Regions from separate parts of the Embleya sp. NPDC008237 genome, predicted to be linked through region 3. Evidence: riboswitches for the same ligand, from Rfam matches in the RefSeq annotation. Region 3 holds a riboswitch; each other region holds the start of a gene.
What was found. Region 3 has a riboswitch for cyclic di-AMP ahead of ACFZBU_RS22150 (NlpC/P60 family protein). Riboswitches for the same ligand answer to the same signal wherever they lie in the genome.
Positions count from the first base shown of each region.

Region 1: another riboswitch for cyclic di-AMP. It lies ahead of ACFZBU_RS15205 (transglycosylase family protein); the one in region 3 lies ahead of ACFZBU_RS22150 (NlpC/P60 family protein).
Region 2: another riboswitch for cyclic di-AMP. It lies ahead of ACFZBU_RS36885 (transglycosylase family protein); the one in region 3 lies ahead of ACFZBU_RS22150 (NlpC/P60 family protein).

Region 1 is NZ_JBIBGL010000005.1:325,356-334,793, reverse strand. Features, by position in the region: gene ACFZBU_RS15225 (hypothetical protein) at 1-119, shown strand, start outside; gene ACFZBU_RS15220 (MMPL family transporter) at 239-2,500, opposite strand; gene ACFZBU_RS15215 (MarR family winged helix-turn-helix transcriptional regulator) at 2,603-3,085, shown strand; gene ACFZBU_RS15210 (glycerophosphodiester phosphodiesterase family protein) at 3,291-4,355, shown strand; gene ACFZBU_RS15205 (transglycosylase family protein) at 4,558-5,835, opposite strand; cyclic di-AMP (ydaO/yuaA leader) riboswitch at 5,868-6,101, opposite strand; gene ACFZBU_RS15200 ((Fe-S)-binding protein) at 6,547-7,734, opposite strand; gene ACFZBU_RS15195 (FAD-binding oxidoreductase) at 7,731-9,116, opposite strand; gene ACFZBU_RS15190 (IclR family transcriptional regulator) at 9,273-9,438, shown strand, end outside.
Region 2 is NZ_JBIBGL010000018.1:52,798-62,235, forward strand. Features, by position in the region: gene ACFZBU_RS36875 (NlpC/P60 family protein) at 1-1,073, shown strand, start outside; gene ACFZBU_RS36880 (PIG-L family deacetylase) at 1,227-3,260, shown strand; gene ACFZBU_RS36885 (transglycosylase family protein) at 3,499-4,833, opposite strand; cyclic di-AMP (ydaO/yuaA leader) riboswitch at 4,838-5,059, opposite strand; gene galE (UDP-glucose 4-epimerase GalE) at 5,484-6,452, opposite strand; gene rfbC (dTDP-4-dehydrorhamnose 3,5-epimerase) at 6,586-7,194, opposite strand; gene rfbA (glucose-1-phosphate thymidylyltransferase RfbA) at 7,240-8,136, opposite strand; gene rfbB (dTDP-glucose 4,6-dehydratase) at 8,190-9,173, shown strand; gene rfbD (dTDP-4-dehydrorhamnose reductase) at 9,170-9,438, shown strand, end outside.
Region 3 is NZ_JBIBGL010000008.1:232,326-241,763, reverse strand. Features, by position in the region: gene ACFZBU_RS22160 (NlpC/P60 family protein) at 1-610, shown strand, start outside; gene ACFZBU_RS22155 (hypothetical protein) at 781-1,137, opposite strand; cyclic di-AMP (ydaO/yuaA leader) riboswitch at 1,433-1,615, shown strand; gene ACFZBU_RS22150 (NlpC/P60 family protein) at 1,625-2,737, shown strand; gene ACFZBU_RS22145 (LuxR C-terminal-related transcriptional regulator) at 2,834-3,514, opposite strand; gene ACFZBU_RS22140 (PspC domain-containing protein) at 3,511-4,767, opposite strand; gene ACFZBU_RS22135 (PspC domain-containing protein) at 4,901-6,190, shown strand; gene ACFZBU_RS22130 (hypothetical protein) at 6,256-6,759, shown strand; gene ACFZBU_RS22125 (glutathione S-transferase family protein) at 6,825-7,742, opposite strand; gene ACFZBU_RS22120 (peptidoglycan DD-metalloendopeptidase family protein) at 7,813-9,438, opposite strand, start outside.

The DNA.
Region 1 (9,438 bases), on a different contig from region 3:
GGGTCAACCGGGCGTTTCTGCTGGGTCGGGACGACCGGCCGGGGCGGGCGGTGCCGGTCCGCCCGAAGTCGGTCACGCTGAGCGCGGCGGCGCCGGAGGCGGTGCTGTACCGCCGGTGAGCCGGTCGGCCTCGGACACCGGCCGGGCTTGGTGAGGTGTTCCCAAGCCGCGGTCGGGGATCGGGCGCCGGGCGGGCCGAAATCGGCCCGCCCGGCGCCCGATCGGTTGCGGTGCCGCTCTATGGCGCGGAGACCGGGATACGCGGCTCGGGTGTGACCGGCGGCTGGGCCGGGCCGCCCTCGGACAGGCCGAACCGGTCGTGCAGTCGGCGCAGTGGGGCGGGCGCCCACCACGTCGCCTTGCCGGTCAGGGCCAGCACCGCCGGCGCCAGCAGGCTGCGCACCACGAACGCGTCGACCAGGACGGCCAGTGCGAGACCCATGCCGAGCATCAGCGTGTTGGTCACCCGCGAGGTGCCGATCGCGAACATCACCACCGCCAGGACGCATGCCGCCGCGGTGATGATGCCGCCGGTGCGGGCCAGGCCGGTGGCGACCGCGCCCCGGTGGTCGCCGGTGCGGTCGTGCTCCTCCTTGATCCGGGAGATCAGGAACACGCCGTAGTCCATCGACAGGCCGAAGGCGATGCAGAACATCAGTACCGGCAGCGCGGTCTCGATCGACCCGGTCGGGGTGAAGTCGAGCAGTCCGGACAGGTGGCCGTCCTGGATCACCCACACCACGGCGCCGAACATCGCGGTCAGACTCAGCGCGGCGAACACGATCGCCAGGATCGGCAGCACCACGCTGCCGGTGAGCAGGAAGACCAGCACGAACGTGGTGAGCAGGATCAGGCCGCCGGCGAGCCACAGCCGGCTGCCGATCGCGTGCTTGGCGTCGACCACCTCGGCGGACTGTCCGCCGACCAGGGCCGGTCCCGGAGCGGCGACCCCGCGGACCTCGCGCACCAGGTCCTCGCCGGCGGCGGAGAGGTCCTCGACCGCGGGCACCACCGAGATGTACGCGCTGCCGGCGGCACGGCGGCCGGCCTCGGCCGGGCCCGCGGGTGCGCTACGGACGCCGTGTTCGAAGGTGCCGGCCGGGCCGACCACGCGGGCCACGCCGTCCAGGGCGGAGAGCCGCGCGCTGTAGTCGGCGGTGCCCTCGGCCTGCTGCGTCGTGCCGACCACGATCTCGATCGACCCGGTGGGCCGGCCGTCGACCTGGTCCCGGATCACCTGCTGGACCTGCCGGGACTCGGCCGACCTCGGCAGTTGGCGGTCGTCGCCGGTGCCGAACTGCACGCCCAGGAAGGGCAGTCCGAGGGCGACCAGGAGGCCGGTGGTGAGGACGGCGACGATCGGCGCCCGGTGCATGATCGCCTGCGAGAGGCGATACCAGCGGCTGTCGCGCACCGCGGTCGGCGCGCCGCCGGCGCCGGCGCCGGGCCGCAGTCGGCGGCCCAGTCGGCGCAGCGGTGCGCGCAGGTCGCCCCGGTCCACCCGGGTGCCGAGCAGGACCAGTGCCGCGGGCAGGATCACCAGCGCGCCGAAGGCGGCGAGCAGCACCACCGGGATGCCGGCGTAGGCGAACGACCGCAGGAAGTACTGCGGGAAGACCAACATCGCGGCGAGGGAGACGGCGAGCGTGAGTGCGGAGAAGACCACGGTGCGTCCGGCGGTGTCGAGCATCACCGCGACCGCGCGCGCCGGCGGGGCGCCGGCGGCGAGTTCCTCGCGATAGCGGCGGACCACGAACAGGCCGTAGTCGACGGCCAGGCCCAGGCCCAGGACGGTGGTCAGGTTCTGCGCGAACACCGATACGTCGGTGGTCGTGGAGACCAGCCGCAGCACGGCGTTGGTGCCGACCATGGCCAGGATGCCGACGCCGAGCGGCAGCAGGGCGGCGACCAGGCTGCCGAAGACCAGGATCAGGATCAGCAAGGTGATCGGCAGGGCGATCAGTTCGGCCCGGACCAGGTCCTCGGAGATGGTCTTCTGCATGTCGTGGCGCACCGCGACACTGCCGCCGAGTTCGACGGTCAGGGCTCCCCGGGTGCCGCGGTAGTGCGCGGCCAGGCGTTCGAACGTGTCCGAGGCGGCGGTCTCCTCGCCGCGGATGTGGGCCAGGACCAGGCCGTGCCGGCCGTCGGCGGTGCGCAGGGTGGGGGCACCGTCGGTCCAGTGGGAGAGCACTCCCTCGACGTCCGGTTCGGCGGCGAGGCGGGCGGCCAACTCCCGTGCCTGGGTGGTGACTTCGGGTGCGTCCAGGGGGCGGTCGGCGCCGACCAGGAGGACCAGGTTGGGTCGGCTGCCGGGGAAGTCGTGGTCGAGTGCGGTCGCCGCGCGGGCTGAGGCCGAGTTCGGGTCGACGGCGCCGCCGCCGAGGAGGTGGTCGCCGACGCCTCGACCGAGCAGGCCGGCGCCGATCAGCAGGAGCAGGGCCGTGAGCAGCAGCAGTCGGGGTCGGGCCGTGGTCAGGCGGGCCAGGGCAGCGAACATCGCCGAACCCTTCCGTAGAGTCGATGGATCGTATGTGGAACATACGATATGCATCGCCTTTCGTCTAGAAGACATATGATCGAGGACCGCTAATATGTGGCCATGACGGACCGACCGAGCACGGGGCGGCCGCCGATGGGAGCTCGGACCGGATACCGGCTGGTCAAGCTGGCCGATCTCCTGTTGGCGCTCGCCGATCAGACGCTGGCCACGCTGGGGGTCAAGGCCAAGCACGTACACGTGCTGGAGACCCTGCTGGCCTACGAATCGTTGTCCCAGCAGGACGTCAGTCGGCTGCTCGGGATCGACCCGAACGTCCTGGTCGGCCTGCTCGACGATTTGGAGGCGCGCGGCTTCGCCGAGCGTCGGCGCAACCCGCACGATCGGCGCCGGCACGTCGTCCAGGTCACCGACTCGGGGCGGGAGTTGGTCGCGGAGAGCACCCGGCTGCTCGGTGATGCCGAGGACGCGTTCTTCGCCGTCGTCTCGGAGCAGGAACTGCAGGTCGTGCACGACGCGTCGGGCCGGCTGCTGGCCGCGCACCGGCCCGGCTGGACCGACAACGGGTCCTCGATGGGCTGCTGAACGGCCCTGCGGGCGCCTCGACTTCGGTTCTCGGGCGGATCGCATCGGCGGTTGGTCGGCGCCGCCCCGGTGGGCGACTTCGCCTCCGCTTCGTCTCTTCTTCGCCGGAACGCCACGGCCCGACTCCCCGCGCATCACGTTGCGCGGGCCAGGGTGTGGGCGTCGACGGTCGATCGTCGTCGACCGGAGCGAGAAGGAGACGTCCATGTCCGGATGGAAGACCGTCACGGCCGCGGTCCTGGCCGGGGCCGCCATCGTCGCCGCCCCGGGAGCGGCCGCCGCGGCGGACCGCCACGGCGGTCACCACCGCAAGTCCTTCGACCTCCAGGCGCACCGAGGCGGACTCGGGCTGACCGTGGAGAGCACGCTCGCGTCCTTCGCCAAAGGCTTGGACCTGGGCGTGTCCACCCTCGAACTGGACGTGCAGATCACCGAGGACGGCCGCGCCGTGGTCACCCACGACCGCAGGGTCGACGGGCGCAAGTGTGCCGACACCGAACCGGTGCGGGCCGGCGACCCGGAGTTCCCCTACGTCGGCAAGTACGTCAACACGCTCAGCCTGGCCCAGATCCGCACCCTGGACTGCGGGTCGCGGCAGTTCCCCGGCTTCCCCGCGCAGACCACCTCGCCGGGCGCCCGAATGCCGCTGCTCACCGAGGTGTTCGACCTGGTCGAGCGCCGGCACGCGCGCGGCGTGAAGCTCAACGTGGAGACCAAGGTCGAGGCGGGCGCGCCGCAGGAGACCGCGCCGCGCGAGCAGTTCGTGCAGACCGTGGCGCGCGAGGTGCGCCGGGCCGGGCTGTTGCGCCAGGTCACCATCCAAAGCTTCGACTGGGGCGCGCTCAAGCGCATGCGAGAGGTCGAACCGCGGCTGCCGCTGGTCGCGTTGACCAACTACGACTTCCTCCAGGTCGGCAAGCCCGGCGCCTCGCCCTGGCTGGGCGGCCTGGACATCGACGACTTCGGCGGCGATCCGCTGCGCGCGATCGCCTCGTTCGGCGCCACCACGTTCTCGCCCGTGCACGGCTTCCCGCAGAACGGCAAGGTCACCGACCCGGACTACCGCCCTTACGTGACCCGGGAGATGGTCGCCCAGGCGCATGCGAGGGGCATCAAGGTCGTGCCGTGGACCATCGACGACCCGGCGACCATGGCCGAGCTGATGGACGCCGGCGTGGACGGTCTGATCACCGACTACCCCGATCGGGCACGGGAGTTGCTGGCCGCACGCGGACTGCCGCTGCCCAAGCGGTACCCGGCACGCGGCTGATCGACCCGGCCCGCGGGGCTTCGGCGTGCGCGGGGATCTCGGCGTCCGCGGGGCTTGGCGGTCCGCCGGGGTCTCGGCGTCCGCAGGGGTGCGGACGCGCACGTGGGCCGGGCCCGTCGACGCGTGGTCGACGGGCCCGGCCCTTGTACGGCTACCGCAGAGTGGCTGTCGCCGTGCGGTTACTGCCTGAGTGACGCTCGGATCAGAGGTTGACGCCGTGCGCGCGCAGGTAGCTGACGGGGTTGATGCCGCTGCCGTAGTTCGGGGTGGTGCGGATCTCGAAGTGCAGGTGCGGGCCGGTCACGTTGCCGGTCGCACCGGAGAGGCCGATCTGCTGACCGGTGCTCACCGTGGCACCGGCGCGCACGCCGATGCTGGACAGGTGCGCGTACTGCGAGTACTTGCCGTCCGCGTGCTTGATCACGATCTCGTTGCCGTAGGCGCCGCCGTTGCCGGCCTTGACCACGGTGCCCGAGGTGATCGCCTTCACCGGGGTGCCGGTGGAGGCCACGAAGTCCTGGCCGGTGTGGCTGCCGCTGGACCACATCTTGCCGCCGACGCCGAACGCGGTGCCCAGCGAGCCGCTCACCGGAGCGACGTAGCCGGACGCGTTGACCGCGGTGCTGCCGGCCTTGGCGGAGGACGCCTTGGCGGCGACCGGGGCCTTCTCCTTGACCGTGGTCTTCGGCGCGACCTTCACCGACGCCGAGGGCTTGGTCTCGGCGACGGTCTCGGTCTTGGGCGCGGCCTTCGGCGCGACCTCGACCTTGGCGGCGGCGGTGGCGGTGGCGGCGGACGCCTTGGCCTTGCCGGACAGCGAGAGCTTCTGGCCGACCTTGATGAGGTTCGGGTTGCCACCGATCACGGAGCGGTTGTCGGCGTACAGCTTGTGCCAACCACCTGCGATGTCCTTGTCGGCGGCGATCTTGGACAGGGTGTCACCCTTGACCACGGAGTACGAGGTGGTGGTCGACGCGGGCTTCGCGGCGGCCGGGACGACCTCGATCTTCGGGGCGGCGGCGGTCGCCGGCTTGGACTCGACCGGCTTCTCGGCGACCTTGGGGGCGACCTTGATCGAGGTCTTGGCCGAGCCGGAGGACTTGGTGGTCGGCGAGACGGCGGGCTTGGCGCCGCCCTTGGTCAGACCCGCCGGGCCGGAGGTGTTCGGCCAGGCGCCGGGGCCCTGCACGGCCAGGACCTTCTCGGCGATGGCGATCTGCTGGTCCTTGGTGGCCAGGTCGGCGCGCGGGGCGTACTGCTGACCGCCGAACTCGTTCCAGGTGCTCTGGGTGAACTGCAGGCCACCGTAGAAACCGTTGCCGGTGTTGATGTGCCAGTTGCCCGAGCTCTCGCCCATGGCGACCTTGTCCCAGGTGGAGACCGAGGCGGCGTTGGCGGTTGCGATACCGGTGATCAGCGGGGCGGCGACGATGGCGCCGGCCATGCCGAGGGTCAGCGCGAGGCGCGTCTTCTTGGGCATGCGGGCAGGGGTGATGAACGACTGCACGAAGATTTTTCCTTCTCCCACGCCTACGAAGTGAGCTGTCGGATTCGGGCTGGAGAGTCTCGCCCGGCCGTGTTCGACCCTCGAATGAGAGGGACGGGCACGGCTTCACCCCAAGCCGTCCGCATGGGCGCCTGTGTCACAGACGCCCGGGACGGCATTCCACTTGGTTCCCCCGCTCCTGCCTTTCGGGTTTCGTACCGTGGCCTCGCTCCGGCGGCAGGATTCGGCGAACCGGGAGACCATTTCGCCGAGCACCGGACCGGTGTGGCGAAGCACCAAGCTACGCACACCCCCGGCGCGGAACCAAACATCACGATTCGCCGAAACCGAAGAATCGGGTCTTAAGGGTGGAATAACGGGACTTAAAGTCCCGAACTCCGTACGCATTGTGCCCAAAAAGCTCACTCACCGTCGTCCGGGGAATCACGGCGGGTGAGAATCCGGGAAACTCGGTTCACGGTGCGTGCGAGTTCCTGACGAACGGTATGCGCGATGTGACGTGCGTCATGCGCCATCAAAGTATTGTCCGAATTACCCCTGTATGTCCGGTGCTTCTTCAGGTCGAGCCTGGTGTCTCTCGTGCCTGCCGCATCGGGCCGGCGGCGGGAGCCCGGACCGGGTACGGCGCACGCGGCTCCCCCTATGAAGTTGCGTGCGCCGCATCGGGCCCCGGCTCCCCTGGCCTCAGCCCGCCATCGGGTCGCCGGTCGCGGGGGTCGGCGGCGCGTGGAATGCGGTGAGGAACTCGGCGAGGTGCATCGCGCGCACCCGCGACCCGCGCCGACGCAGGCCGGTGCGCAGTTGGCGCAGACAGCCGGGGTTGACCGCGATCACGACGTCGGCGCCGGTCGCCTCGATCGCGTCGAGCTTGCGGTCGAGGATGCGTCGGGACGCGGCCGGCCGCAGCAGGGCGTACGTGCCGGCCGCACCGCAACATTCGGCGGCGCCCGGGGTCTCCACGAAGTCGGCCACCCGCGCGAGCAACGCCCGCGGCTCGCGCCAGACGCTCAGGCCGTTGCGCAGGTGGCACGAGTCCTGGAGGGTGACCTTGATCCGGTGCCCGGCCGGCGCATGCGCGGTGAGCGTGGCCGGGTCGATCGCCTCGGAGAGTTCGGCGACCCGATCACGGCCGATGACGTCGGCCAGGTGCGCGGCGCAGCCGCCGGAGGTGGTGACGATCCGGCCGGGCAGCCGCTCGCCCAGCCGGCGGGCGAGCACGCGTCCCTTCTTCAGCTCGCCGTTGTGCGCGTGCAGCGCGCCGCAGCAACCCTGGTCGTCGGGTACCGCGAGGCCGGGCAGCAGGGTGCGTGCGGCGCGGGCGACCTTGGGGAACATGGCCCGTTCGAAACAACCGAGCATGAGCGAGGCACCCGCACCCGTGTCGGGGGCGGGCGCGGGTGCGGAGGTGCCGGACACGGAGGACGCCGGCGGTGCCGCCGCGGCCCGCTCGGCCCTTCGTCCGGACCTCGCCGGATCGTGTTTCGCCCTCCCGGCCGGCAGCACGAAGCGCCCCCATCCCATGACTCGCACCACCGGTGGCATGCTCACCACGACGGTCAGCAGCCGGGCGAGCGGCGGCCTGCGCCGGCCGCGCCACTGGTGCTCGCGCCATTGTTCGAGCAGCGAGCCGTACGGGACGCCGGCGGGACAGACCGGTTCGCAGGCCCGGCAGCCCAGGCAGGCCGAGGACTGTTCGAGCAGGGTCGGGTCGTCGGCGTCCAGACGGCCGGTCTCCAGGGCGCGCATCAGGTTGATCCGGCCGCGCGGCGAGGACGCCTCGTCCCCGGTCTCGGCGTAGGTCGGGCACGCGGGCAGACAGAAGCCGCAGGAGATGCAGCGGGAGAGTTCCTCGGGATCGAACACACCGGTCATGAGCCGAGCTTTCCGGGATTGAGGATGCGGGCGGGATCGAAGGCGGACTTGATCCGGCGCAGCAGATCCAGTTGCTCGTCGCCGAGCTGGGCCCGCAGGTGGGGCAGCTTGGCGGCGCCGACGCCGTGTTCTCCGGTGATCGTGCCGCCCAGTTCGATCGCGGTGCGGAAGATGTCGTCGAAGGCGGCGTGGGCACGCTCGATCGACTCGGTGTCCTGCGGGTCGGCCACCACGCAGGTCGGGTGCAGATTGCCGTCGCCGGCGTGGCCGAAGGTGGCGATGGTGACCGCGTGCCGGTCCGCGATGGCGTCGATCCGGTCGACCATCTCGGCGATCCGCGGGCGCGGGACGGTGGCGTCCTCCAGGATGGTGAGCGAGCCGAGTCGGGACAGCGCGGGCAGCGAACAGCGGCGCGCGGTGAGCAGCGCCTCGGCGCCGGCGACGTCCTCGGCCAGGGTCCACTCGCTTGCGCCGGCCCGGTCGCACAGGTCGGCCATCCGGGCCAGGTCGCGGCGCACCGCGTCCGGAGCGCCGTCGTCGCCGAACAACAACAGTGCGCCCGCGTCCGTACGCAGGCCCAGGTGGGCGAAGTCCTCGACCGCGCCGATGCAGCGCCGGTCCAGGAACTCCAGGGTCGCGGGAACGATGCCGGCGGAGAGGATGTCGGCGACCGCACGGCCGGCGTGGGCCAGGTCGGGGAAGTAGGCGATGCCGGTGCCCGTGTCGGCGGGCGCGGGCAGCAGGGCCATGGTGATCTCGGTGATCACCGCGAGGGTGCCCTCCGACCCGGTGAGCAGCCGGGTCAGGTCGTAGCCGGCCACGTCCTTCCACAGCCGGCCGCCGGTGCGGATCACCTCGCCGGTGGGCAGCACCGCCTCCAGGCCCAGCACGTAGTTGCGGGTGACGCCGTACTTGAGTCCGCGCAGTCCGCCCGCGCACGTGGCCACGTTGCCGCCGACGGTGGATACCGTCCGGCTGCCCGGGTCGGGCGGGAACAGCAGGCCGTGTTCGGCGACGGCGCTCGCGAGTGCGGCGGTGGTCACGCCGGGTTGCACCACGGCGAGCAGCTCGGCGGGGCTGACCTCGCGGATCGTGTTCATCCGGGTGGTGACCAACACGATGCCGCCGTCCAGGGCGACGGTGGCCGCGCACAGGTTGGAACCGGCGCCGCGGGGGACGACCGGGATGCGGTGCTCGGTGGCCAGCCGCAGTACCGCGGCCACCTCGGCGGTGTCGGCGGGAAAGACCACGGCGTCCGGGAGCCGGTCGAACAGGGGCGTGGCGTCGCGCGCGTAGGGCACGAGATCACCGGCGGCGTGCCGGACGTGTTCGGCGCCGACGATCGCGGCCAGGCGGTCGATCAGGTCCGTGGACAGGGGCATGCGACGTGCTCTCTCTCGGGTGGGCGGGTAAGTCCGCGCATCGTTTCTCCTCCGTGGGCTCCGATGAGCCGGGACGGTATCAGCGTTGCGCAAAACGGTCTATCATTCCGCTGTACGGAACGACGTCCCATTATCGCCTCGTGCCCAGGGGGTACCTTGACCGGCAACAGCGATTCGCCCGTGATCAGCGTGGATCGGGCCCTGCGGATCCTGATGCGTATGGGGGAAATGCCCCGAGGCATCACCCTGGAGGAACTCGCGGGTGATCTGGACCTGCCCAAGAGCACGCTGCACCGGCTGCTCGGCGCGCTCAAGTACCGGG
Region 2 (9,438 bases), on a different contig from region 3:
TGGGCGCGATGCAATCCGCATCCGGCAGCCAGGGCGGAGTCGGCGGCACGATGTCGCTCGCGCCCGGCACGGTGCCGGCCGCGTACGCGGCGACCATAGACAAGTGGGGCAGGCTCTGCCCGGAGATCTCGCCGGCGCTGCTGGCCGCGCAGCTCTACCAGGAGAGCGGCTTCGACCCGACCGCGTTGAGCAACGTCGGGGCCCAGGGCATCGCCCAGTTCATGCCCACCACGTGGCCCGAGTGGGCCACCGACGGCAACGGCGACGGCAAGTCGAGCCCGTGGGATCCGGCCGACGCGATCCCGGCCGCCGCGCGCTACGACTGCTCGTTGGCCAAATATGTCGCCTCGGTGCCCGGCGACCGGACCAACAACATGCTCGCCGCGTACAACGCGGGCGCGTACCGGGTGATGCAGTACAAGGGCATCCCGCCGTACACCCAGACCCAGGACTACGTGAAGTCGATCCGCTCGCTGGAGCAGAGCTTCGGCGTCGTGCAGACCCCGCTGCAGCCGATGGCGCTCGCGGCGGGCGCGGTCAATTGGGCGCAGACCAAGCTCGGTACCCCGTACCTGTGGGGCGGCGAGGGCACCGCGGCCGACGGCGGTCGGTTCGACTGCTCGGGGCTGACCCAGGCCGCCTACGAAACCGTGGGCATCAAGCTGCCCCGGGTGGCCAACGACCAGTGGAACGCCGGCCGGCATCCCTCGCGTGACCAACTCCTGCCGGGCGACCTGGTGTTCTTCGCCACCGACCTGCGCGACCCGCGCAGCATCCACCATGTCGGGATGTACGTCGGCAACGGCCAGATGATCCACGCGCCCTACACCGGAACGGTGATCAAGTTCGGTCCGATCGACAAGCCGGACTACATCGGCGCGACCCGGGTCACCCCCGAGGGCGCGAAGTCGCTGCCGGACCGCAGCCCCGGTTCGGCGAACAACGACTCCGGCGCGGGCAGTCCGGCCGCCGACCCCGGCCGCACCCCGGCCGGGGGCGGCAAGGTGCCGACCCGACTGCCCGCCGCGGCCGAGCCGCGCACCGCGGGAACGGGCGGCGCGCGGGCGCGCTGACCGCCGCGGCGATCCGGCGCGTGGGCCGGGCGCACCGTGCCGGGCGCACCGTGCCGGGCGCGCCGGGTGCGGGTGTGCCGGGTCCGGGGCGCGGTCGACGACCGGCGATGATGAGGCCGGTTCGCCCGCGACGGCAGAAAGGTCCCAGCCGACATGGCGATGATCCCCGGCACCGGCAGGTTCACCGCGGTGGTCGGTGTCCTGGCGCTCGGCTTCGCGCTCGCGGTGGTGAAGGTCACCGGGCCGTACGGCTCGCCCCCGTATCACGCGCCGACCTCGCCGATCGGGATCGAGACCCTGGCACCGCGGCCCGGCACGACCGGTGCGGTGATGCAGGTGGTCGCGCATCAGGACGACGACCTCTTCTTCATGAACCCCGACGTCGACCGGGCGGTGCGCACCGGCACGGACAGCGTGACGGTCTTCCTCACCGCGGGCGAGGCGGACGGCCGCAACGGCCCCGGCGGGCGCCCGGATCCGCAGGCGTACGCGGCAGCGCGCAACAACGGAGCGCGCGCCGCGTACGCGTTCATGGCCCTCGGCGACCGCGCGGCGCGCTGGGAGCGGCACAGCGTGCGGTTGCGCGACGGCGCGCACGCCGAACTCGACCATCTGGTGGACGCCCCGAACATCAAGCTGGTGTTCCTCAACACGCGCAAGGAGGAGGGCATCGGCGCACGCGGGCGGCTGCGCACGTTGTGGAACGGCAGGGAACGCGAACTCGACACGCTGGCCGCCCGGGACGAGCCGGCCGGCGGACCGTACTCCTACACCCGGGACGGCCTGATCGACTCGCTCGCGGACCTGATGCGGGCCCAGACGCCGACCGTGGTGCGCACGCTCGACCCGGACCCCGATCGACAGCGGCACGACGGGGCACACCCCGCACACTCGGACAACGGCGGCGTCTCCGACCACCAGGACCACACCGCCGCCGCGCAGTTCACCTGGGAGGCGCTGCGCCGGTACAACGCCGCGCGGCCGGCCGCGAGCGCGGCGGCGATCGCCTACCGGGGCTACTACAACGAGCGTTGGCCGCACAATCTCGCGCCGGCGGCCCGCGAGCGCAAGGACGAGATCACCCGGGTGTACGGCTGGACCGACCGGGTGCGGCACTGCCCGGGACGGGTGGACTGCGGCGACCTCAAGGTGCGGGACACCGCCGCTCGGACCAACTGGCCGCAGAGCACCACGTATCGCTTTCCGGACGCCGGTCCCCGGCCGGTGCTCGGGGCGGACGGCCGGTTGACCGCGTGGGCCGTGCTCGGCGGCCGGATCACCCGATGGACTCAGGAGGGCGTCGGCGCCGCGGTCTGGACCCCGGCGCGGTCCATGCCCGGCCCCGGCGACGGCGAACTCGCGCCCGGACCGGCCGCGGTGCGTACGCGGGACGGCCGGATCGCGGTCTTCGCGCTACGGATCGGCGGCGCCCGGCGCTCCGACCGGGACCGGTTCGAGATCGTCACCGCGACCGAGACGACACCCGGCGGCGGATTGGGCCCGTGGCGGGGCCTGGGCAGCCCCGACGACGGTGAACGCGGCCCGGGCACACCGGTGGTCCGGGCCGACGGCGCGGGCGGGCTGCATCTGTTCGTGCGCAATCGGGACAAGGGAATCAGCACCCGCTTCCGACCCGCCGGCAGCGAGGAGTGGTCGAACTGGCAGGACCTGGGCGGCGGCGAGATCGTCGAGGGGCCGAGTGCGGTGACCCGCCCGGACGGCCGGGTGACCGTCTTCGGCACGGCCCGCGAGGGCATCCGGTACTGGGACTTCGTCGGCGACCGGTCCGGCCCGCCCGGCACGATCGCGGCCGAGCGGCCGGTGGGGGCGCCTGCGGCGTGGGTGGGCGCCGACGGCCGGGTCGGTATCGCGCACCGGCGGGCCGGCACGGCGGAGATCGCGAGTGTGGTCGAAGTCGGGCCCGGCGCCTGGACGCCGGGTGATCCGCGCACCGCGGGCGTGGGTCACGAGGCGCTGTACCCGCTGCGCCGGCCGGACGGCACGACGGCCGTCTGCACCCGGGACGCCGAGGGCCGTCCGGTCGTGGTGGGCGCGGCCGGGCCGCCGATCGTGCTCGACGAACACGCGGTCGCGGTCGGTCCCACCGGCGCGACGGACGGCGCCGGACAGCCGGTGGTTCTGTGGCTCGGACCGGACGGGGCGCTGCGCACCGCACGGCTTTCCTGACGATGTTGCGGGCGGCGCCCGGCCGTTCCGACGGGACGCCGTGCGCGGTACGGCCGGCTACGACGGGGGGCTGTGCACCATGCGGCCCACTCGACGGCACGTCGGGCACCTCTCGGCCGTCCCGACGCTACGATCCGGCCCGCCGTGGGCGGCACCCGCGCGGACACCCGCCCGAACATGCGAACGGCGGGCGCTCCCCGAAGGGAACGCCCGCCGGACGGCGCGGGAGAGCGGTGGATCAGACGCTGACGCCGTGGCTGCGCAGCCAGGTCATCGGGTTGACCGCGGAGCCGTAGTTCGGCGTGGTGCGGACCTCGAAGTGCAGGTGCGGGCCGGTCACGTTGCCGGTCGCGCCGGAGAGCGCGATCTTCTGGCCGGTCTGCACCTTCATCCCGGCCTTGACCGAGATCGAGGAAAGGTGCGCGTACTGGGTGTACTTGCCGTCCGCGTGCCGGATGACGACCTCGTTGCCGTACGCGCCGCCCCAGCCGGCCGACACGACGGTGCCCGAGGTGACCGCGCGCACCGTGGTGCCGGTCGAGACCGCGAAGTCCTGGCCGGTGTGGCTGCCGCTGGACCAGCGCGAGCCGCCGGCGCCGAAGCTCGACGTGAGCGTGGCGCCGGAGACCGGGGCGACGTAGGCGCCGGAGGCCTTCTCGGTGCTCGCGGAGGGCTTGGCGTCGCTCTTGGCGGCCTCGGTCTTGACCGAGGTCTTCGGCGCGGCCGGCTTGGTCTCCACCTTCGGCGCGGCCTTGGGGGTCTCCGGCTTCTGCACCTCGACCTTGGGCGCGGCGGCCTCGGTCTTGGCGGTGGTCGGCGCGGCCTTGCCGTCGACCGTGAGCTTTTGGCCCGGGAAGATCAGGTCGGGGTTCTCGCCGACCACGCTCTTGTTGGCCTCGTACAGCTTCGGCCAACCGCCGGGCACGTGCGCGGCGCCGGCGATCTTCGAGAGCGTGTCGCCGGCGACCACGACGTAGGACGACGTGGCGGCGGAGTCCGACGTGGCGACCGGCTCGGTCTTCGGGGTCTCGGTCTTGGGAGCCTCGGCCTTGGGGGCCTCGGACTTGACCTCGATCTTGGGCGCGGCGACCGTCTTCTTCGGGGTCTCGGCCTTGGGAGTCTCGGTCTTGGGCGCCGTCTTCGGCGCGGTCTTGCCGGCCGAGGAGCCGGTGTCGACGTCGGGGGTGGCGCCCCCTCGGGTCAGGCCCGCCTTGACCGAGCACACCGGCCAGGCACCGGGGCCCTGGCTCTTGAGCACCTTCTCGGCTATCGCGATCTGCTGGCCCTTGGTCGCCTTGTCGGCCCGCGCGGCGTACTGCGTGCCGCCGAACTCGTTCCAGGTGCTCTGGGTGAACTGCAGGCCACCGTAGAAGCCGTTGCCGGTGTTGATCTGCCAGTTGCCCGTGCTCTCGCACTGGGCGACCTTGTCCCAGGTGCTCACGGAGGCGGCCTGGGCCGTGCCCGCGCCGATGATCGGCATGGCGACGCCGACTCCGGCGACACCCGCCGCGGCGATCAGACGCGTGGTCCTACTGGTGCTGCGACGGCGATGACGCCCGGTTCCGGACAGCATTGCTGGATCCTCTCCCACGCCTACGAGGTGAGCTGTCGGATTCGGGCCGGAGATCGATAGCCCGGCCACATCCCGAAGGACGTGGCTTCACCCCAAGCCGTTCGCGGCGTCCGATCGTTTCGATCGGGGCCGTTCGCGGCGGTTCACCTGTGGTTCCCCCGCTCCTGTCGTGTGGTGCTCGTCAGCCTCCCGAACGGCCGGCGACAGGATTCGGCGTACCGGCGATCGGGGTCCGTGTGGGATACGGACGGATCGAACGCTAAGCAGGCTCGGACGTAGATCACAAGTCCGTGTCGGATAGAGGTCGAATATCCGATTTGCGGATGAGCGCAATGTAGATGATCCCTTACGGAAAGGACCGCAGTTGGCGTTCCGTGCCGGATCCATCGGATTTGCGTGACAGTGGTTCCCGGTTGCGGTGCATGCAGATGGTCCGGAAACGATCACCTACGTCCCGCTCGTCACATCGGCATCGCGCGTAGCGTCGCGCGGAAACGCCCATGCCCATCGCGGTGCATGCCCGCACCCGCGCCGGGCGTGATTCACCCCACAGGCTATATGCCGCATGTCCGACTTGTCCCAAGCGACTTCACGCCCGCCGACTCGACCCGAGCGGCCCATCGACTCGGCGCCGTGCGCTCCGCCGCCGCTCAGCCGCGCAGCGCCTGCCACCCGGCCCACGTGCTCTGCACCATGTCCGACGTGCCGCGCCGGGCCTTCCAGGCCAGCTCGGTGGTGATCAGGTCGGCGCTCGCGACCACCCGGGCGGGGTCGCCCGCGCGTCGCGGGTGGACCTCCGGCGCGATGTCGCGCAATCCGGTGACCTCGCCGATGAGTTCCACCATCTCGCGCACCGACGTGCCCTCGCCGCGACCCACGTTCAGCACCAGGCGCGCGTCCGGGTCGCTCGCGAGTCGACGGGTGGCGGCCACGTGCGCCTCGGCCAGGTCCAGCACGTGGATGAAGTCGCGCACGCACGTGCCGTCCGGCGTGTCGTAGTCGTCCCCGAAGATCACCGGCGCCTGATCGGCCGTCAACTTCTCCAGGACCATCGGCACGAGGTTGGACACACCCCTGTCCGCGAGTTCCGGCGCGCCCGCGCCCGCGACGTTGAAGTAGCGCAACGAGGCGTACGAGATCCCGTGGGCGCGCGCGGTGGCTCCGATCATCCACTCGCCGACGAGCTTGCTCTCGCCGTACGGGTTGATCGGCGCGCACGGGGTGTCCTCGTCGACGAGCTCGACGTCGGGCATGCCGTACACGGCGGCGCTGGAGGAGAACACGATCCGGGTGACGTCGGCTTCGACCATGGCCGCCAGCAGGGTGCGCAGACCCTCGACGTTCTCCTCGTAGTAGAAGAGGGGGCGCGCGACCGATTCGGGGACCTGCTTCCTGCCCGCGATGTGCACCACGCCGTCCACCGCGTGCGCCCGGAAGACCTCGTCGAGCAGCACCCGATCCAGCACCGAGCCGACCACCAGGGGCACCCCCTCGGGCACCCGCTCGCGCGTGCCCGAGGACAGGTCGTCCACCACGACCACGTCCTCGCCGACCGCGAGCAGCGCCCGCACGACATGCGTCCCGATGTATCCGGCACCGCCGGTGACAAGCCACTTCATGTCCCGACCCTACCCAGCCGAACGGTGCCGGGCCGGTTCGCCGACCGTGGCGCCCGTACCGACCGAGGGCCCACGGCCGAGCCCATGCTCGGCCGTGGGCCCTCGGCAGGCGACCGGACGCCGATACCCCCGACTACGCGGAGCCGCGGCCCAACATGTCGGTGAACCGGCGGCATTCGGCGTAGTCGGGCAACATGCCGGCGTCGATCGCCTGCGCGAGCGAGGGGGCGGCCAGGTCCCGTGCGGACAACTGCGCCGCACCCTCCGTCGGCCAGTCGATGGCGAGATCCGGGTCGAGCGGATGCACGGCGTGCTCGCGCGCGGGTGCGTAGGACTCGGAACACAGATAGCTGAGCGTGGCGTCGTCCGTCAGCGCGCAGAAGCCGTGCCCGAGACCCTCGCCGATGTACAGCGCATGCCGCTCGGTGTCGTCCAGACGCACCCCCTCCCAAGTGCCGAACGTCGGGGATCCCACCCGTAGGTCGACCACGACGTCCAGTACGGCACCGCGTACGCACGTCACGAACTTCGCCTGGCCCGGGGGCACGTCGGCGAAGTGCACGCCACGCACCACGTCGCGTGCCGACACCGACATGTTGGCCTGCGCGAGCCGGAGCGGGTGACCCACGTGTTCGGCCATCAGATCGAAGCGGTACCACTCCATGAACATGCCGCGGGAGTCGCCGTGCTGCTGGGGCGTGATCTCCCAGGCGCCCTCGATCGAGAGGGGGTGGAACTTCATGTACGTGTCCTTGTCCATCGAATCCGGAGGCGGTCGGGCCCGAGCTCAGTCGAATTCGGCTCGCGGGGCGATGCCGTCGCCGTAGATCGGCAGGTCGAGCAGATACTTCCCGTAGCCGCTCTTGAGCAACGGCTGGGCGAGCGCCTTCAACTGCGTGTCGTCGATGAAGCCGGCCCGCCAGGCGGCCTCCTCGACGCAGCCGATCTTCATGCCTTGGCGCTCCTCGATGACGCGGACGAACTCCGCCGCGTGCACCAGTGAGGCGAAGGTGCCGGTGTCCAACCACGCGGTGCCGCGATCGAGGACGGTCACCATCAGCTCGTCGCGTTCGAGGTAGGCCGCGTTGATGCCGGTGATCTCCAACTCGCCTCGGGCACTCGGCTCGAGGCCCTTGGCGATCTCGACGACTCGATGATCGTAGAAGTACAGCCCGGGAACCGCGTAGCGGGACTTCGGCTGCTCGGGCTTTTCCTCGATGGAGCGCACCACGCCGTCGGCGTCGAACTCGACCACGCCGTACGCGGTGGGGTCGGCAACCGGATAGGCGAACACCCGCCCCCCGGCGACGTCCGCGCAGGTGCGCAACTGTCGACCCAGGCCCACGCCGTGAAAGATGTTGTCGCCCAGGATCAAGGCGACGGGTCCGTCACCGATGAAATCCTCGCCGAGCAGGAAGGCTTGCGCGATCCCGTCCGGACTTGCCTGTTCGACATACTCGATCCGCATGCCCAGGCGCGAGCCGTCGCCGAGCAACCGTCGAAATTGTGGTTGGTCCTCCGGAGTGGTGATGACCAGGACTTCACGAATGCCGGCCATGATCAGAGTCGACAGCGGATAGTAGATCATCGGCTTGTCGAAGACCGGCATGAGCTGCTTCGATACGGCTTGAGTGATGGGCCAGAGTCGGGAGCCGGTGCCGCCCGCGAGAAGGATGCCGCGCATGCGAACACCATAGGCTGTGTGGCTTGCCGACCGGTCGCTAGACTCCTGTGCCCATGAGGATTCTGATCACCGGTGGAGCCGGATTCATCGGCTCCGAGTTCGTTCGAAATCTACTGTCCGGTGACCCCGTCCCACAGGAAAAACCTCGGGTGACCATCCTCGACAAGCTCACCTACTCGGGCAACCCGGCAAATCTTGCGGCCGTCGCCGCGGATCCGCTTTACACGTTCGTTCAGGGCGACATCTGCGACGTCGAGCTCGTGGATCAGCTGATGCCCGGACACGACGTGGTGGTGCACTTCGCCGCGGAATCGCACGTCGACCGCTCCATCGCGGGCTCGGGGCCGTTCGTCGTGACGAACGTGTTGGGCACTCAGGTGTTGCTGGACGCCGCGCGCAAGCACGGCGTGTCCCGCTTCGTGCACGTCTCGACCGACGAGGTCTACGGATCGATCGAGGTCGGTTCGTGGACCGAGGACTGGCCGCTTGCGCCCAATTCCCCGTACTCGGCCAGCAAGGCCGCTTCCGACCTGCTGGCCCTGTCGTACCACCGCACACACGGCATGGATGTCGTGGTGACGCGCTGCTCCAACAACTACGGGCACTTCCAGTTCCCGGAGAAGATGATCCCGCTGTTCGTGACGAACCTCCTCGACGGCAAGCGGGTGCCGCTGTACGGCGACGGCGGGAACATCCGGGACTGGCTGCATGTCTCGGACCACTGCCAGGGCATCGAACTGGTGATGCGCTCCGGGCGGGCCGGTGAGGTCTACCACATCGGTGGTGGGACCGAGGTCACCAACAAGGAGCTGACGGCCCGCCTGCTCGCCGCCTGTGGGGCGGACTGGGACAGCGTCGACTTCGTCGAGGACCGCAAGGGCCACGACCGTCGCTACTCGCTGAGCATCGACAAACTGCACGAGGAACTTGGCTACACTCCCCGCGTGTCCTTCGAACTCGGCCTCGAAGCCACCGTCGCGTGGTATCGCGAGAATCGCGCCTGGTGGGAACCGCTGCAACACAAGGTGGCGCTTTGACCACGTCGGTCGACAACCCGCGCTGGCTCGTCACCGGAGCGCGCGGAATGCTCGGGCGCGATCTGATCGCCGTCCTGGACGAGGTTCCCGGTTCGACGGTCACCGCCGTCGGCCGGGCGGATCTCGACATCACCGACGCCTCCGCCGTGCTCGAGGCGACGGCCGGCCACGACATCGTGGTCAACGCCGCCGCGTGGACGGACGTCGACGGCGCCGAGTCGGCCGAGTCGGCCGCGACCGAGGTCAACGGCACCGCGGTGGGCCA
Region 3 (9,438 bases):
GGCCCGGGTTCTCCAGCAGGACCGCACCGAGGCCTCCTCGCAGCTGGCCGAGCTGGAGAAGCTGCGGACCGAGCTGAACAAGAACAAGACCGAGATCCAGGCCAAGCTCGCCGAGGCCCAGCGGCTGCTGAACACGCTCACCGAACAGCAGAAGAAGGCAGTCCTCGACTCGGACGAGCACGAGGGCGACACCACGCGGGGCAACGACCGCAGCTCGCGGGACAAGGCGGAGACGCCGCCGGCGACCAACATCCCCGCGTCCGGTCGGGCCGCGGCCGCGATCGCGTTCGCGCGGGCCCAGATCGGCAAGGCGTACGTGTCGGGCGCCGAGGGGCCCAGCTCCTACGACTGCTCGGGGCTGACCCAGGCGTCGTGGAAGGCCGCGGGCGTCAGGCTGTCCCGGACCACCTGGACCCAGGTCAACGACGGTCCGCGCGTCGCGAAGGGTTCGCTCCAGCCGGGCGACCTGGTGTTCTTCTACTCGGACAACCGGCACGTGGGCCTCTACATCGGCGGCGGCAAGATCATCCACGCCCCGCGTCCCGGCAAGACCGTGACCGAGGCGCCGCTCGACTCGATGCCGTTCTACGCGGCGATTCGACCCGGGTAAATCCACCGGTCGCCCGAAAAACCTCGACGGCGCCCTCCCGCGGATTCATTCCGCGTGGAGGGCGCCGTCGTGTGTACCGGGTGCGGCGTCGCTCGGACCGCCGACCTGCGTCGCTCGCCCAGGCGGTTCGGCTCGTGCCGGCGGTGGGCGGAGTCGGTGTCGGCGGGGTCTCAGGTCCACATGACCGCGATGGCGATGTTCGCCACGGTCAGCAGGCCGATCGCGCCGAGCACCTTGGAGGACACCCGGTCCGCGGCGCGGTTGCCCCAGACCAGCAGCAGGATGGCCAGCAGAATGACCAGCTTGGTGCCGATCTTGGCGTTGTCCACGTCCTTGTCCGGACCGGCCTGGACCACGCCGACCAGGGCCAGGCCGGTAACCAGCATGGTCAGCGCGCCGTGCGTCATCGCGGGCACGATCCGCCCGTCGCCGGTGCGCAGCGCGGACATCTGGGTGAGGAAGCCGCCGAGCAGGGACGCGATGCCCACGATGTGCAGGACCAGCAGGATCTGCCGCAGAACGTCCACGTCGTACAACTCCTCGTCGACCGTCGCGCGGCACCGGGATGCCGCGAATGTTGCCCGGCAGCCTAGCCGGCACGGGTCGATGACTCTCCGGCGGGTTATACGTGATCAACAGTCGCCAAATCGTCCCAAGATCGACTTTCGGGAATCCGCGCGCTTATCCCGAGATACACGGAGAAGGAAACGGCGAATTTGGTAAAGATTTGGCAATGCGAAGGTTGGTGGTGATGGCCGTGACACTCCTGTGACTAGTGTTCTGCGACAGGCGATCGGCTCGACGTCGGCCACCCGGTCGACACGATCGCCACCGCCGAATTCGGGGACGCATTTCGGTGACGGTGGGTGACCACCGTCATTGTGATGGGAAGCCGGAACCGGGGACCCTCGCAGTCCCTGGGGTGAATCGGTGCCTCGGCACCGTAGGGCGCCTTCTTCCGCCCGAACCCGTCAGCTAACCCGGTAGGCGGCCGAGGAAGGAGACTCGCCACCAGTGGCGTCCCAACGTCGACCCGGGCAGCACCGCAAGCCCAAGCCGCGCACCGCCGTGCGTACCGCAGCGACCGTGGTCACGGCCGCCGCGACGATGACCGGCGTGATGACCTTCGCCGGCACCGCGAGCGCGGATCCCGCGCAGTCGTTCCAGCAGACCAAGGAACGCGTCAACCGGCTGCACAGTGACGTGATCAAGGCCACCGACGCCGCCAATGGCGTCGAGGAGCAGATCACCAAGCAGCAGGGCACCGCGAACCAGACGCAGGCCCGGATCACCGAGGAACAAACCGCTCTGAACGCTCTGCGTGATCAGATCGGTGTCCTGGCGGCGAACCAGTACCGCAGCGGCGGCCTGCCGCCGTCGTTGTCGCTGGCGCTCAGCGGCGACCCCGAGGGCTTCCTGCAGAAGTCGCAGATGATGTCCCAGCTCGACGGTCAGCAGGCCGCCAAGCTGAAGCAGATCGCGGCGCAGGCCCGGGTTCTCCAGCAGGACCGCACCGAGGCCTCTGCACAGCTGGCCGAGCTGGAGAAGCTGCGGACCGAGCTGAACAAGAACAAGACCGAGATCCAGGCCAAGCTCGCCGAGGCCCAGCGGCTGCTGAACACGCTCACCGAACAGCAGAAGAAGGAAGTGCTCGACTCCGACGAGCACGTGGGCAATACGGGCAACGCAGGCAACGCGGACACGACGCGGACCGGCAACGACCGCAGTTCGCGGGACAAGCCGGACACGCCGCCGCCGGCGACCAATGTCCCCGTGTCCGGCCGGGCCGCGGCCGCGGTCGCGTTCGCGAAGTCCCAGATCGGCAAGCCGTATTCGCCCCGGGCCGTGGGCCCCGACTCCTACGACTGCTCCGGGCTGACCCAGGCATCGTGGAAGGCCGCGAACGTCAGCCTGACCCGGACCACCTGGACCCAGGTCAACGACGGTCCGCGGATCTCCAAGGACGCGCTCCAGCCGGGCGACCTGGTGTTCTACTACCCGGACAACTCGCACGTGGGCATCTACGTCGGCGGCGGGCAGATCGTGCACGCCCCGCGGCCGGGCAAGAACGTGACCTACGCACCGGTGGGCTCGATGCCGTTCTACGCGGCCGTTCGACCCGGTTAGAGTCACCGGTCGCGCGTAGAGACCTCGACAGCGCCCTCCCCCGGACCCGTTCCGGAGGAGGACGCCGTCGTTTTTCGTGCTCCGCGTGCGTCGGGGTCAGACCAGTCGCCGGTCGGTCGCCCAGCGGGTCAGCTCGTGCCGGTTGGACAACTGCAACTTGCGCAGTACGGCGGACACATGGGTCTCCACGGTCTTGACCGAGATGACCAGGCGCCGGGCGATCTCCTTGTACGCGTAGCCGCGTGCGATCAGCCGCAGCACCTCGCGCTCGCGCTGGGTGAGTCGATCCAGATCCTCGTCGATCGGCGGCACGTCGGTGGCCGCGAACGCGTCCAGCACGAAGCCCGCCAGGCGCGGCGAGAACACCGCGTCGCCCTCGCCGACCCGGCCGATCGCCCGGATCAGCTCGTCGCCGGTGATCGACTTGGTCACGTAGCCCCGGGCCCCGCCGCGGATCACCCCGATCACGTCCTCGGCGGCGTCCGACACCGACAACGCGAGGAAGCGCACGGCCGGGATCAGCGACGCGCACCGGCGCAGCACCTCGACCCCGCCGCCACCGGGCAGGTGCACGTCCAGGAGCACCACCTCGGGGCGGGTCTCGGTGACCACCGCCACCGCGCTCGCGACGTCGTCGGCCTCGCCGACCACCTCGACCGCCTCGCCGATCTCGGCGCGCACGCCGGTCCGGAACATCCGGTGATCGTCGACCAGGACCACCCGGGTACGGGCGGCCGTCCCCTCGGGGTGCTCCGTGCTGCTCTCGGTGGCGTTCACGTGTTCGTCCTTCCCACAGCGGCCCGGCCGGCGTCGGCGCGGCGCATCTCCAGCTCGACCTCGGTGCCCTCACCGGGTTCGCTGCGGATGTGCGCGGCGCCCCCGTTGCGGCGCATGCGCCCGATCACGGACTCTCGCACACCCAGCCGGTCGGCGGGCACCGTCTCCGGGTCGAAACCGGGTCCGCGGTCGCGCACGAAGACCGTGACCGTGTCCTCGTCGGCCTCGCCGAACACCGCGATCGCCGCTCCGCCCGCGTACTTCGCCGCATTGACCATCGCCTCGCGGGCGGCGGCCACCAGCGCGGCCAGCTTGTCGTCCACCGGGCAATCGCCCACGCACACCACCTCGATCGACACCCCGTGCGCGTCCTCGACCTCGGCCGCGGTCGAGCGCAGCGCGGCGGCGAAGGTGCGGTCCGGCTCCTCGCCGTCGGGGCGGTACAACCACGCGCGCAACTCGCGCTCCTGGGCGCGGGCCAACCGGGCCACCTCGCGCGGGTCCTCGACCTGGCGCTGGATCAGGGTCAGCGTGTGCAGCACCGAGTCGTGCACGTGCGCGGCCACCTCGGCCCGCTCCTGGGCCCGGATCCGGGCCCGGCGCTCGACGCCCAGTTCGCGGGTCTGCCGGAGCAGATACGGCCCGAAGATGACCAGCAGGCCGACCAGGAGCAGCCCGGCCCCGCGCATCGCGGCCAGCGCGTCGCCGATGCCGCCCCGGCCGAACGAGAAGAACACCAGGCCGGCCAGCACCAGCACGGCGCCGACGACGGTGCGCAGCGCGCCGGCCACCCGGCTGCGGCCGTCGAGCGAGAACCACCGGTTGCGCTGCGACTCGTCGGCCTGGCGCCACAACAGGATCACGCCGGGACCGGCCACCAGCAGCGGCCAGATCCAGTCGCCGACCTTGGTCCCGCTCGTGGTCGCGCCCACACCGGTGAGCATGGTCGCCGCGATCAGCACGATGATCATCGCGAGCGCCTGGTGCCGCTCCCGCCCGCGTTCGCGCCCGGCCGGGGCCGCCCCGCCCTGCGGTACGAAGACCCAGAACGCCGCGTAGAGCGCGATCCCCATTCCCGCGAAGAAGGCCAGTGCGACGAAGGCGATCCGCAGCAGCAGCACCTCGACGCCGAGGTGCTCGGCCAGGCCACGCGCGACGCCGCCGGCGAGCCGGTGGGAGGAGGCGCGGCGGAGCCGGGGAGTCGGTGGCGCGGGCCGGACGGGCGCGGCGGGCGGGGGGTAAACGGCGGTCACACGACCGATCGTCACACGCCGGCAAGAGCGTACGCATCAGGGCCCGACCCTGATTCGTCCTCAGGGTCGAACCAGGGGTGCGCCAGGGCGGAGCCCGATGGGAAGCGGGCTCCGCGGGCGCCACGATGGACCCATGAACGACGACATGAAACCCGGTATCTCGGCCGGCGACCGGGCCGGCGGCGCCCCGGGCGGCCCTGCGGGGTCGTCCGCGGCGCCCACGACGACGATTCGCCCCCCACTGCTGCGCAGCACCGAGGACCGGATGGTCTCGGGCGTGTGCGGTGGCCTCGGCGAACACTTCGGCCTCGACCCCGTGATCTTCCGCATCGTGTTCGCGGTGCTCTCGCTCTTCGGCGGGGTGGGCGTACTGGTGTACAGCCTGGGCTGGCTGTTGATCCCGGCCCGCGGGGAGGAGCAGCCGATGCTGCGCCGAATCCTCTCCGGGAAGTTCGACTACGGGGCGTCGGCAGCCACCGTGGTCGCCGTCATGGGGGTCGCCTTGTTCTTCACCTACCTGGACTCGGGCTTCGGCCGGTCCGTCCCGTTGCTGATGATCACCGCCGTGGTGCTGTTCATGGTGTGGTCCGACACGAAGAAGAAGCAGCAGGCCGCCGTCGGCGCGGCCGGGGCCGCGGCGATGGCGGCGGCACCGGCCCAGGTGGACGTCCGGCCGGACGGCGCGACGGTGCCCGGGCCGCCGATGTGGTGGCAGGTGCCGGGTGCGAGTGCGGGGGCGGCGTCCGGGGGCGAGGATCGGCCCGTGCCGCCGCCGGCTCCGCAACGGCCCAGGCGTCCGCGCTCGTACGTGTCCCTGGCCACGCTGTCGGTGGCCACGATGGCCGGCGGTCTGCTGTGGGTGCTCGACCACACCGGCGCCGTGGACGTGACGTTCACCGTCACGCTCGCGATCCTGCTCGGCATCGTGGGCCTGGGTCTGCTCGCGGGCAGCTGGTTCGGCCGGGCGCGGTTGCTGATCCTGCCCGCGCTCGCCCTCACCGCGATGCTGGCCGCGATCACCGCGATCAGCGTGCCGTTGACCGGTCCGTCGGGCGAGCGCACCTACCGGCCCACCACGGTCGCCGCACTGCCGACCTCGTACCACCTGGGCGTGGGCGCGATGGACATCGACCTGCGCCGGCTCGATCTCGGGCCGGGCGGCAGCGCGACGGTCAAGGCCCGGATCGGCGCCGGACAGATCCAGGTCTGGGTGCCGGACGACGTCACGGTGGTGTTCAAGGGCGGCGTCGACCTCGGTCGGGTGCGCACGCCGACCGGCCGGGACGACGGCTACCGGCCGGAGCGCATCGAGACCACCGCCCCGCAGGTCGGGCCCGGCCGCGGCACGATCACGCTCGACCTGAAGGTCGGCGTCGGCGAGGTCGAGGTGCTGGACGGGGACGACGGGCGGGAGCCGCGATGAGCGCGTCGATCGACACCCCGAACGACCCGGCGGACGAGCGTGACCCGTATGGAGGGCGATTCCCGATGAGGCCGAACAGGTACCGCTTCGACCCGATGGCGCTGATCGCGGGCACGGTCTTCGCCGGCATCGCGATCGCCTACCTGCTGCGCGCGTCCGGCACGCTGACGGTGCGCCCCGAGTGGACACTGGCCACCGCGGCGATCGGCGTGGGCCTGGCCGGCCTCGCGGGAGCGCTGTGGGCGATGTTGCCGTCGCGTGGACCCGCGCCGGCGGCGATGGGTCGACCGGCGTCCGCGACCACGTTCGCGCCGACCGCGCCCCACGCGGCTGGGGATGCCGTGGTCGAGTCGTACCCGGGCGGCGGTGCGGCGGGCGGGGACCGGCCCCGTCCGGGCGCGCCGGGTGCGGGCGAGGTCGAAACCCACCCGGGTGCGTCCAGTGCGGCCGAGGACGAGCCGTACGCGGTCGCGGTGGTCGAGGCCGAGGCCGGCGTCGTCGTCGACCCGGTGGTCGAGGACGAGCACCCCGAGGATCCGGGGCCGCCGACCGTGGACCTGACCAAGTAGCCGCCGGGCGACGCACGGAGCGGGGGCGGGCCGACGGCCCGCCCCCGCTCCGTGTCGTGCTCGCTTCAGCCGCGCCCGTGCGGCGTGTGCCACAGCGCCGGGTCCGGCCCCTTGGGCACGATGCCGGTCGGATTGATCCGGTCGTGCGTGACGTAGTAGTGCCGCTTGATGTGGTCGAAGTCGACCGTGTCGCCGAAGCCTTCGGTCTGGAACAGGTCGCGGGCGTAGGCCCACAGGACCGGGTACTCGGTCAGCTTGCGCAGGTTGGTCTTGAAGTGGCCGTGGTAGACCGCGTCGAACCGGACCAGGGTGGTGAACAGCCGGATGTCCGCCTCGGTGATCGTGTCGCCGACCAGGTAGCGCTGCCCGGCCAGCCGCTCCTCCAGCGCGTCCAGACGGGCGAACAGCGCGTCGAACGCGGCCTCGTACGCCTCCTGCGTGGTGGCGAACCCGCAGCGGTACACGCCGTTGTTCACGTCCCGGAACACGTCCGCGTTGATCGCGTCGATCTCGGCGCGCAGCCGCTCCGGATACAGGTCCGGCGCGCCGGCGCGGTGCAGCGCGGTCCAGCGGGTGGAGAGGTCGAGGGTGATCTGCGGGTAGTCGTTGGTGACGACGTGGCCGGAGCGCAGGTCGATGATCGCGGGCACCGTCACCCGGCCGCTGTAGGTCGGGTCACTGGCCCGATAGGCGTCGGCCAGGAACGCCAGACCGGTGACCGGATCGCGCCCGTCGGGGTGATTGGTGAACCGCCACCCGGCCTCGTCCCGGATCGGATCCACGATCGACAACCCGAGTGCCTCCTCCAGCCCGAGCAGACGCCGCACGATCACCGCGCGATGCGCCCACGGACACGCCAACGACACGACGAGCCGATACCGACCGGCCTCCGGCTCGGGTCGCCCGGTGAACCGATTGGCCTGCCGGACGAACTCTCCGCCCCTGCCCGACTCGGCCGTGAACTGCGCATCGGAAGTGGTCATGCGTCCACGGTAGATCGCCGAGCCCCGGATCGGGGGCCTCCGAGCCGACGCCGGCCCGACGCGCCCGCCGTCAGGTCGGGTCCAGGCCGTTCGCCCGGAGCCAGGGGAGGGGGTTGATCGGGGCGCCGCCGCCGGGGCGGACCTCGAAGTGCAGGTGCGGGCCGGTGCTGTTGCCGGTGTCGCCGCTGTAGGCGATCACGTCGCCCGCCTTGACCGGGCCGGAGCGGACCTTGGCCCGGGTCAGGTGGCAGTACCAGGTTTCGGTGCCGTCCTTGCCGGTCAGGATCACCATGTTGCCGTAGGCGGTGTTGAACTGGGTGCGGACCACGCCGTCCATCACCGCGACCACCGGGGTGTTCAGGTCGACCGGGAAGTCGATGCCGGTGTGCGTGTGCGCCCAGCGGGAGCCGGACGAGCCGAAATAGGCGCTGAGGCCGCGCTGAGCGACCGGAAGCACGTACTTGGGCCTGAGGGACTCCCGGCGCTTGCGCTCGACTTCCTGGGCCCGTTGTGTCTCTTCCTGGCGCTCCTGGAGCGAGATCCGGGTCTGTGCCCGGCCGGCGCGCTCGGCGAAGTCCTCGGCGCCGACCTGGAGGTCCATCAACTGCTTGTCCATCGGCGACATCAGCGGCAGGTCCTCGCCGCCCGCCACCGGGTCCGCGTCCTTGGTCTCGGCGCCCGCGGTGTGCAGGCCGCCGACCGCGGCGACGGCCATCGCGGCCGCGCCCATCACCGCGAGCGGTGCGCCGGCGGTCAGCGGGAACGCGCGTTTGCGCTTGATCCGGGCCTTGTCGGCGGTTTCCTTCGGCTTCGCGTCCTTGGCCGGCTTCTCCCGCCGCTCGACCCGCTCGACCCGTACCGGCTCGACCCGTGGGTCGTCCGCCTCGGTTCCGTTGTCGGTCGGGGCCGGCACGCTGTCGTCATGGTCACCGGGATCGAAGGCGGGCTCGACCGGCGCGCGGGTCGCGCCGTCGTCGAACAGGTCCGTCGTCGAGCGGTTGCCACCGGACCACATGTCGGCGTCGTCGCGCGCCGGCACGGGGGAGAACCAGGTGTCGGATTCCCACGCGGCGGTGTCCGAAGCGGCGTACCACATACCGGTGTTCGAGCCGCCGTCCCAGGACGGGTCGACGTACGGCGTGGCCGGCGCGGTCTGGACCGCGGTGTCGGTGCCCGCCCAGGTCCGGGTCTGCGTGTCGGTGCCGTAGGCGTCGTACGCGCCGCTGTCGGCCACCGCCGCGTAGCCGTACGTGCCGGTCGCGTCGTAGCCGGTACCGGTGGCGTATTCGCCCGTGACCGCGGTGTGCGCGCCGCTGTCGTACCCGTCCGCCCGGCCGTACGCGTCGTAGGCCGGGACCGCGGTGTATCCCGAGGAGTCGTAGGCGGGTCGGTACCCGGAGGCGTCGTGGCCCGAGGAGCCGTAGGCCGCGGAGTCGTGGCCCGACGCGTCGTAGCCGACGTGGGCCTGGTTCGAGGAGGCGTAGTCGACGGCGGCGTAGGTCCCGCTCGCGTCGTACCCGTCGTACGTCGGGGTCGGCACGCCCCAACCGCCCGATGAGTCGACCGCCTGGTACCCGGAACCGGTCGCATACGCGTTCGCGTCGTAACCGGCGCCCGGTCCGTACCCCTGGTCGTAGCCGCCCTGGATCGAACCGGACGGGCCGTAAGGGGAGTACGCACCCTCGGCGTCCGGGAC